2 regions of the Photobacterium angustum genome follow, and region 2 is predicted to be linked to the other one. Evidence: predicted binding sites of a transcription regulator. Region 2 holds the regulator's gene; the other holds the start of a gene.
The links. Region 2 encodes CRP, which controls carbon source genes, mostly activating them, when cyclic AMP is high. Its sites were predicted from a motif close to TGTGANNNNNNTCACA; they were not measured.
Positions count from the first base shown of each region.

Region 1: the regulator CRP is predicted to act here: its motif matches at 2,067-2,082, upstream of ectA (diaminobutyrate acetyltransferase).

Region 1 covers NZ_MSCJ01000003.1:210,008-213,801, reverse strand. The annotation lists gene BTO08_RS15655 (ectoine synthase) at 1-123, opposite strand, end outside; gene ectB (diaminobutyrate--2-oxoglutarate transaminase) at 138-1,403, opposite strand; gene ectA (diaminobutyrate acetyltransferase) at 1,417-1,968, opposite strand; gene BTO08_RS15640 (STAS/SEC14 domain-containing protein) at 2,516-2,881, shown strand; gene BTO08_RS15635 (beta-ketoacyl-ACP synthase) at 2,976-3,794, opposite strand, start outside.
Region 2 covers NZ_MSCJ01000001.1:2,669,518-2,673,311, forward strand. The annotation lists gene BTO08_RS12110 (phosphoribulokinase) at 1-698, shown strand, start outside; gene BTO08_RS12115 (OsmC family protein) at 769-1,173, opposite strand; gene crp (cAMP-activated global transcriptional regulator CRP) at 1,556-2,188, shown strand; gene BTO08_RS12125 (DUF3859 domain-containing protein) at 2,247-3,068, opposite strand; gene BTO08_RS12130 (hypothetical protein) at 3,366-3,548, shown strand; gene BTO08_RS12135 (DUF1338 domain-containing protein) at 3,604-3,794, opposite strand, start outside.

The DNA.
Region 1 (3,794 bases), on a different contig from region 2:
TGTCGTGATGTGAAAAGAAAACCCCATCTTGTCATCTTTTAGTAGCATACGAACACTTTCCCAAGTTTCAGAAGCTACACGGCGTTCACTGTCTCGGCATTCATCTAATGTTCTAACAATCATTTTTCGTCCTTAAATTACGATGCTTTTCTAAAGTTTTTAGCAACAACGTGTTCAACCACATTTTCAAAAATTGCTAAGCCTTGTTCAAGCTCTGTCGTTGTAATGGTTAATGGGCTAAAGAACTTCACGACTTCATCGTTAGGACCTGCGGTTTCAATCACTAATCCATTTTCAAAACAGGTTTTGGTGATTTGGCTAGAAAGATCGCCATCGTTACACTCAATACCAATCATCATGCCTCGACCCTTTCTTTGCACAAACATATCAGGATGGTCGTGTAGGCACTTATCAATCACGTTAGCAATAATGTTTGAGCATGCTGCAACGTGTTTTTCTAGTTGGTCATCAGCCCAATAGGTTTCAAGCGCTTTCGTTGCAGTAATGAATGCGTGATTGTTGCCACGGAATGTCCCGTTATGTTCACCTGGATTCCAAATGTCGAGCTCTGGTTTGAATAGCACGATTGCCATTGGTAAGCCGTAACCACCAATTGATTTAGACAGAGTAACCATATCTGGTTTAATACCTGACGGCTCAAAGCTAAAGAAGGTACCAGTACGACCACAGCCAGCTTGAATATCATCAACAATCAATAAAATATCATTTTGTTTACAGACTTTTTCTAATCGTTGTAACCACTGGTTAGACGCAACGTTTAAGCCGCCTTCCCCTTGTACTGTTTCAATTAAGACTGCGGCTGGTTTGTCCATACCTGCTGAATTATCCGCCAGCATAGTTTCAAATAATTTAAGGCCATCAATATCCGCATAACCTTCAAATGGAATACGAGTAACATTGTTTAAACTTGTCCCAGCACCTTGACGGTGATGTTGATTGCCTGTTGCAGCTAGCGCTCCGGCTGTACAACCATGAAAACCATTGGTGAAAGCCACAATAGAGCTACGCTTTTTCACTTTACGTGCAAGTTTTAGTGCCGCTTCTACAGCATTAGTGCCGGTTGGGCCTGTAAATTGGGTAACGTAATTAAGTTGACGAGGAGCAAGAATATTACGCTCTAATACTTCAAGGAAATCAGCCTTTGCTGTAGAGTGCATATCTAAACCGTGAGTGATCCCATCTTGTTCGATATAGTCGAGCAAAGCCTGTTTAAAAATAGGGTTATTATGGCCGTAGTTCAGTGATCCAGCACCGGCTAGAAAATCTAAGTAACGATCTCCTTGTTCGGTTTCAAGCCAACTCCCTTTTGCTTTAGTAAAAACAACGGGAAAACTGTTTGAGTAAGAACGAACTTTAGATTCCTGCTTCTTAAAAATATCCATAATATGGCCGTTATTATCCTTTCTGTTTAATTTGAGTTAAAGGGATGCGATACAACAATTCCGTATCGTGCTTACCTTTAAAATGTATATTCTTGTCTAAATATGTACTGACTTCGCCACTGTTACTATTACGTGCATCGAGTTTATTAAATAACGCCCATGAAGCATTATTTTCTTCCGTAATAGTTGTTTCTATAGCGTTAATATTATTTAGAGAGTCACGACTTAACAGGTTATCTAACATGGTAAAAGCGAGCCCTTTTCCTCGAAATTGAGGAGCAACGGCAACTTGCCATATAAATAAGGTATTCGGCTGATTAGGTTTTTGGTAACCAGAGATAAAACCTGCTATTTCACCATCATATTTTGCAATAACACACGTATTACTAAAGTGAGTTGTTTGAAGAAAATTACAATAAGATGAATTGGTATCAAGAGGGGGACAGTTTGCGATCAACTTAAAAACGTCATCGCCATCATGAGCTGTTGGTTTTGAAAAAGTCCACTTTTGTATCTGGTCTTCACCTGTATCGGAAGTGACAACCGAAGGTGTTGATATGTCCATATTAAGAGTCTATTCCTTTGAGCTCTAAATAATTTGATCGGTATTATTACCTATTGGGATGATAATTATTTGAATAAAAGTTGAATAAACGTTATTTATTTGAGCATGATCTCATTATAAGATGTACATGGATGAAAGTTAAGTGATTAGAACTCTAAATTGTTTTGGTGGTTGAAGTATTTATTAAGAGCCTTATCACCCCTAAAAATAGCATTATGCATGTAGTTTTATATTGTACGGATGTGGCTAAGTTCGGCGTTGGTGTGAAAAGTTGTGTACTTATTTACTGACGGGAAAGTAAAAAATAAATAGTAATCACAGTTGCGGTATGGGTATTTATATGTCGTCATTAGTGAATTTATATATTGATATATACTTTCAGGTGTTTATTGGAACTTTATTATTCTATTTAACACTTATAGTTCTATTGAATATACGATCTTTATGAAATTTCATTTCCCTTAATTACGTTCTTTAATTACTGTCGTTTTCTTTTAAAAAGCGCATAGTATTTTCATTATTTCTTGATGGATTAAGGAAACTTATAATGTTAACCATGATTAACTTAGATATTGATAATGCGGTGGCTTTTTCAATTGATGGCAAAGTGACTGAAGATGATATGAAACGTATATTGTTGGATGCTCAGGCTAAAACAGAATTACACGGTAAAGTTGTTATTTTTGAGCAGATTGATAATTTTGACGGGATTGAATTTTCAGCATTGCTAGAAGAAGTGCGTTATTTGTTTCATTCAGGAATATCACATATAGCGAAAGTGGCTGTTGTTGCTGATAAAAAGTGGATAGAAAAAATCGTAAAAGTGGAAGATAAGCTGTTTCGTAAAATAGACATTAAGTTCTTCCTGCCAGAAGAAAAAGATCAGGCAATTACGTTTTTAAAACAGCAATAATGCGATTGAAATTAACCATGCTTGAGAAGCGATAAAATATTCAAGCATGGTTATTTAGAATGGTATAGATACGTTAATGTTAGAGTGTCTTGAATTACATTCGCTTAAAAATAATTGAAGTATTAATCCCACCAAACGCAAAGTTGTTGCTCATAATATATTGGCAATCAAGGTTGCGGCCTTCGCCACGAATGTAGTCTAAATCACCACATTCAGGATCAACGTTCTCAAGGTTAAGCGTTGGGCTAAACCAGCCGTCATGCATCATTTCTAAACTTAGCCATGCTTCAATTGCACCACAGGCCCCAAGAGTATGACCTAAATAGCTTTTCAGAGAGCTAATTGGAGTGTTGTTACCAAAGATACTCGCAGTGGCTTGGCTTTCTGCAATATCACCTTTTTCGGTTGCAGTACCATGTGCTGAAATGTAGCTAATTTCACTTGGCGATAAATTTGCCTGTTGCAGTGCCATCTCCATACAAAGCTGCATGGTTTCTTTTTGTGGCTGTGTTACATGGGCAGCATCACAGTTACTCGCAAATCCTACAACTTCGGCATAGATCTTAGCGCCACGTGCGATGGCATGCTCGTATTCTTCTAACACTAATGTGCCAGCACCTTCACCAATTACCAAGCCATCACGATCCGTATCATAAGGGCGTGGCGTTGATTTTGGCGCATCGTTTTTAAGGCTCGTTGCAAACAGGGTATCAAATACCGCAGACTCAGTTGGGCAAAGCTCTTCTGCGCCACCAGCAACCATCACTGTTTGATAACCGTGTTTAATCGCTTCATAGGCGTAACCAATTGCTTGGCTTCCTGAAGTACATGCACTACTTGTGGGAATAACACGACCACGTAATCCAAAAAATAAGCCGACATTGACAGCTGTCGTATGTGGCATCATTTGAAC
Region 2 (3,794 bases):
AAGCTAAAGAGCAAGGTCGACACATCAGCTATTTTGGCTCAGAAGCCAATGACTTTGCCCAATTAGAGCAATTTTTCAAACAATATGGTGAAGATGGCACAGGTCGCTTTCGCCGTTATCTACACACGTTTGACGAAGCTGTGCCCTACAACCAAATGCCCGGAACCTTTACTCCGTGGCAACAATTAGCAGAAAACACCGATTTACTCTTTTATGAAGGTTTACATGGTGGGGTTGTCGATGGCGAGATCCATGTCGCACAACATGTTGATCTTCTAATTGGCATGGTACCCATTGTTAACTTGGAGTGGATCCAAAAAATTGTTCGTGACACGAGAGATCGAGGGCATTCTCGCGAAGCGGTGATGGAGTCTATCGTTCGATCAATGGACGATTACTTAAATTATTTAACCCCGCAATTTTCACGTACGCATATCAACTTTCAACGTGTACCAACCGTTGATACCTCAAACCCTGTGAGTGCCAAAGGGATCCCAAGCTTGGATGAAAGCTTTGTTGTGATTCGATTCCGCGGTTTAAATAATGTCGATTTTCCGTATTTACTTTCTATGATCCAAGGCTCATTTATGTCACGTCATAACACGCTTGTCGTCCCTGGCGGAAAAATGAGCTTTGCAATGGAATTGATCATGCGTCCACTTATCGAGAAACTGATTAATACGGGGAAAATCAGTTAAGTCAGCACAAAACCAAAATGAATAGAAAAAAGGTTGGCGTAAACACCAACCTTTTTCATCTCAATCAATATTAGGCAGTGATGATTTCATACGAATGAGTCAACTTAACCTTTTCACCAATCATCAAGCATACAGAGCAATATTTCTCTAAAGAATCAGCAATGCTGTTAGCCACTAAGGTTTCATTTAAATCAAAACCTGAAACGATAAAATGCAAATTGGCTGTGGTAAATAAACGTGGAGCTTGCTCTCGACGCTCTGCTGAAATAAGAACTTCACAACCCACAATATTTTGCACCTGGGATTGTAAAGCACTGACAACATCTACTGAGCTACACCCTCCCGCCGCCATTAATACCAATTCCATCGCACTTGGGGCTTTATCCCCTCCATTACCATCCATGACTACACTGTGACCAGAGCTTGATTGACCTAAAAAGGTCATATCTTCTACCCATTTTACTCGGGACTGCATCGCTTAATCCTTATTCAAACGCCCAATAATTGTCTCTAGTTTTATTGATATAATAATGAATGTAAATCCTAATTCTCCGCATTAATAACAACTTTTTTCCTCTCTAAAAATCGTCGTAATAATCTTTACTTATCACACTGCTTAAAATTATCTCGCCGCATTGTGATCCTGTGCACAGTTATCCATATGAAATGAACGAATCTACTAGATCAATATCAAGAAAAAGGCGTAGAAAAAGGATACACTCTAACTTATTCAAGTTAGCTTGCAGCCCAGCGGCTGAATGGATACCCTGTCAGTAGGCAGTTTTTTTTCTCATGATAAAACTTAGAAGAAAAGAGACCAATGCTGTTGGGCAACAAATGCAGAGGAAGTTAGTAATATGGTTCCAGGTAAACCGCAAACAGATCCAACTTTAGAGTGGTTTCTTTCCCATTGTCATATTCACAAGTACCCATCGAAAAGTACGCTGATCCACGCAGGTGAGAAAGCAGAAACGTTGTACTACATTGTGAAGGGTTCTGTTGCTGTACTAATCAAGGATGAAGAAGGTAAGGAGATGATCCTTTCTTACCTAAACCAAGGTGACTTTATTGGTGAGCTTGGCTTATTCGAAGAAGATCAAGAGCGTACTGCTTGGGTTCGTGCGAAAAGTCCTTGTGAAGTAGCAGAAATTTCATTCAAAAAATTCCGTCAGTTAATTCAGGTTAACCCTGATATTCTGATGCGCTTATCTGCTCAAATGGCAAGTCGCCTACAAGTGACAAGCCAGAAAGTAGGTGATTTAGCATTCTTAGACGTTACAGGTCGTATCGCACAGACATTGCTAAATCTTGCAAAACAACCAGATGCAATGACGCACCCTGATGGCATGCAGATTAAGATCACTCGTCAAGAAATCGGTCAAATTGTTGGCTGTTCTCGTGAAACAGTGGGTCGTATTCTGAAAATGCTTGAAGAGCAGAACTTAATTTCTGCTCACGGTAAGACGATTGTTGTTTACGGTACGCGTTAATTTTTAACGTCTTTAGCCGTACAAAAAGCCGCACACTGTTGCGGCTTTTTTCATTTTCTTACCCTTTCAAACAAGTATGAACCTGCTTTTTATCAAGCTTTGCTTCGTTAATTCTGGCGCTATGCATGCAGTAAAAAAAGTAGCTAACATACTCTTTCATCTCTTCTTTCGCAGAAATAATTTCATCACCACGCCCCATTTGTTTAAGCGCTATCTGCTGGCACATGCTGTTATAGCGACTTAAGGTTTGGTTACACTCCTCAGTAGAACTAAACTGCAAGCAACGTTTAGATTTAGCTTTATCACAAACAAGCGCATCACCATTTTGACCTAACCATGAACGAGTACTATTCAGCATGAATGCAGTTTCAAAAGTGTTTTTTAAAGATTGATTTAACTGCTCATGATTAGCGACCGTAAACTCACGTTTAGCAACGACCTGATCTTTATACAGCAATTCAAATACCCAAGAACCACTGACTAATTCATAAGGTTCTGAAAACTGCCAAAGCGCCAAGTTTTTATCGTGTTTGTACATGGTATCGGACCATGTTGATACCGTCGTTGCTTGCTTCGTTGCTGGGTTTATCAGTTTAGGATGCGTCATACGCGCTGTAATAGGAAATGCCGTTTTTGATTTCATCTCATCACTGGCGCCATCAGGGATCTCTATTGCATAACGAAACCCGATATATTGCCCAAGTTTCGGGGTCACTAATTTAGTACTTGCCTTTACCGTATAAACAGCCCCATTTTGGGTGATCACACCACCTTCTGAAATCGTCACCTTAGGTACATTGTTATCCACTGAAGATAAAGAACTACATCCGGTCAATGCTAACAATAACAGCCCTACTATTGTGATCCATCTAAGATTCATATTACTTCCACCTAATCCAAAAGCATTGAAGAAAGAAATACTTATTGATAACTTTCTAACTAAAACAAAGCATTAGATAATAAAGCAATGTGACATTTTTGATGTACCGATAAGATCACAAATTAGCAATTACATGCAAAATAAAATCGCTAAAAGGAATGAGTAATGCTTTAACAAATAATTCATCAATCCCATTCAAACTTTGTGTCTTTTATGAGAACAATTAATTTGTATTGCTCAAATTAAGTGCTACATTCTGCGTATGAATGGACTTTCTTTTTCTCGCGGTAATGGAATATGGATATTGAACGTTTTGCCCCGAATAGCTACACCACTGTACCTGGCGCTATCGCTCCTCAACCTACAACTATTGAGATGACAGGCTTTAGTGACCGTCGTTGTTATTTAGAACAGCAGACAGGTTTACGTCGCTGTCCTGCTGAAGACAGTGGTATTTGGGGATCCCCCCTCGACAATTAACAGATTCAAAAAAAGCAGCCAAATGGCTGCTTTTTTAATGCATCGCTTACATCATTCAAGAGTTATAAGTACTCTCAAAGATCTTATCAGCCGAAGCTTCAACAAACCCGCTATAAATCTCACCATCAGGCTGCAAATAACGTTTAGCAAACTCATAAAACCCACCAGAGACCAGCATCTCACCATCAGAAAACGTGACCATGACTTTATCAGCCATGGTTGCTGATTGCTCTAGCATCACAGTAG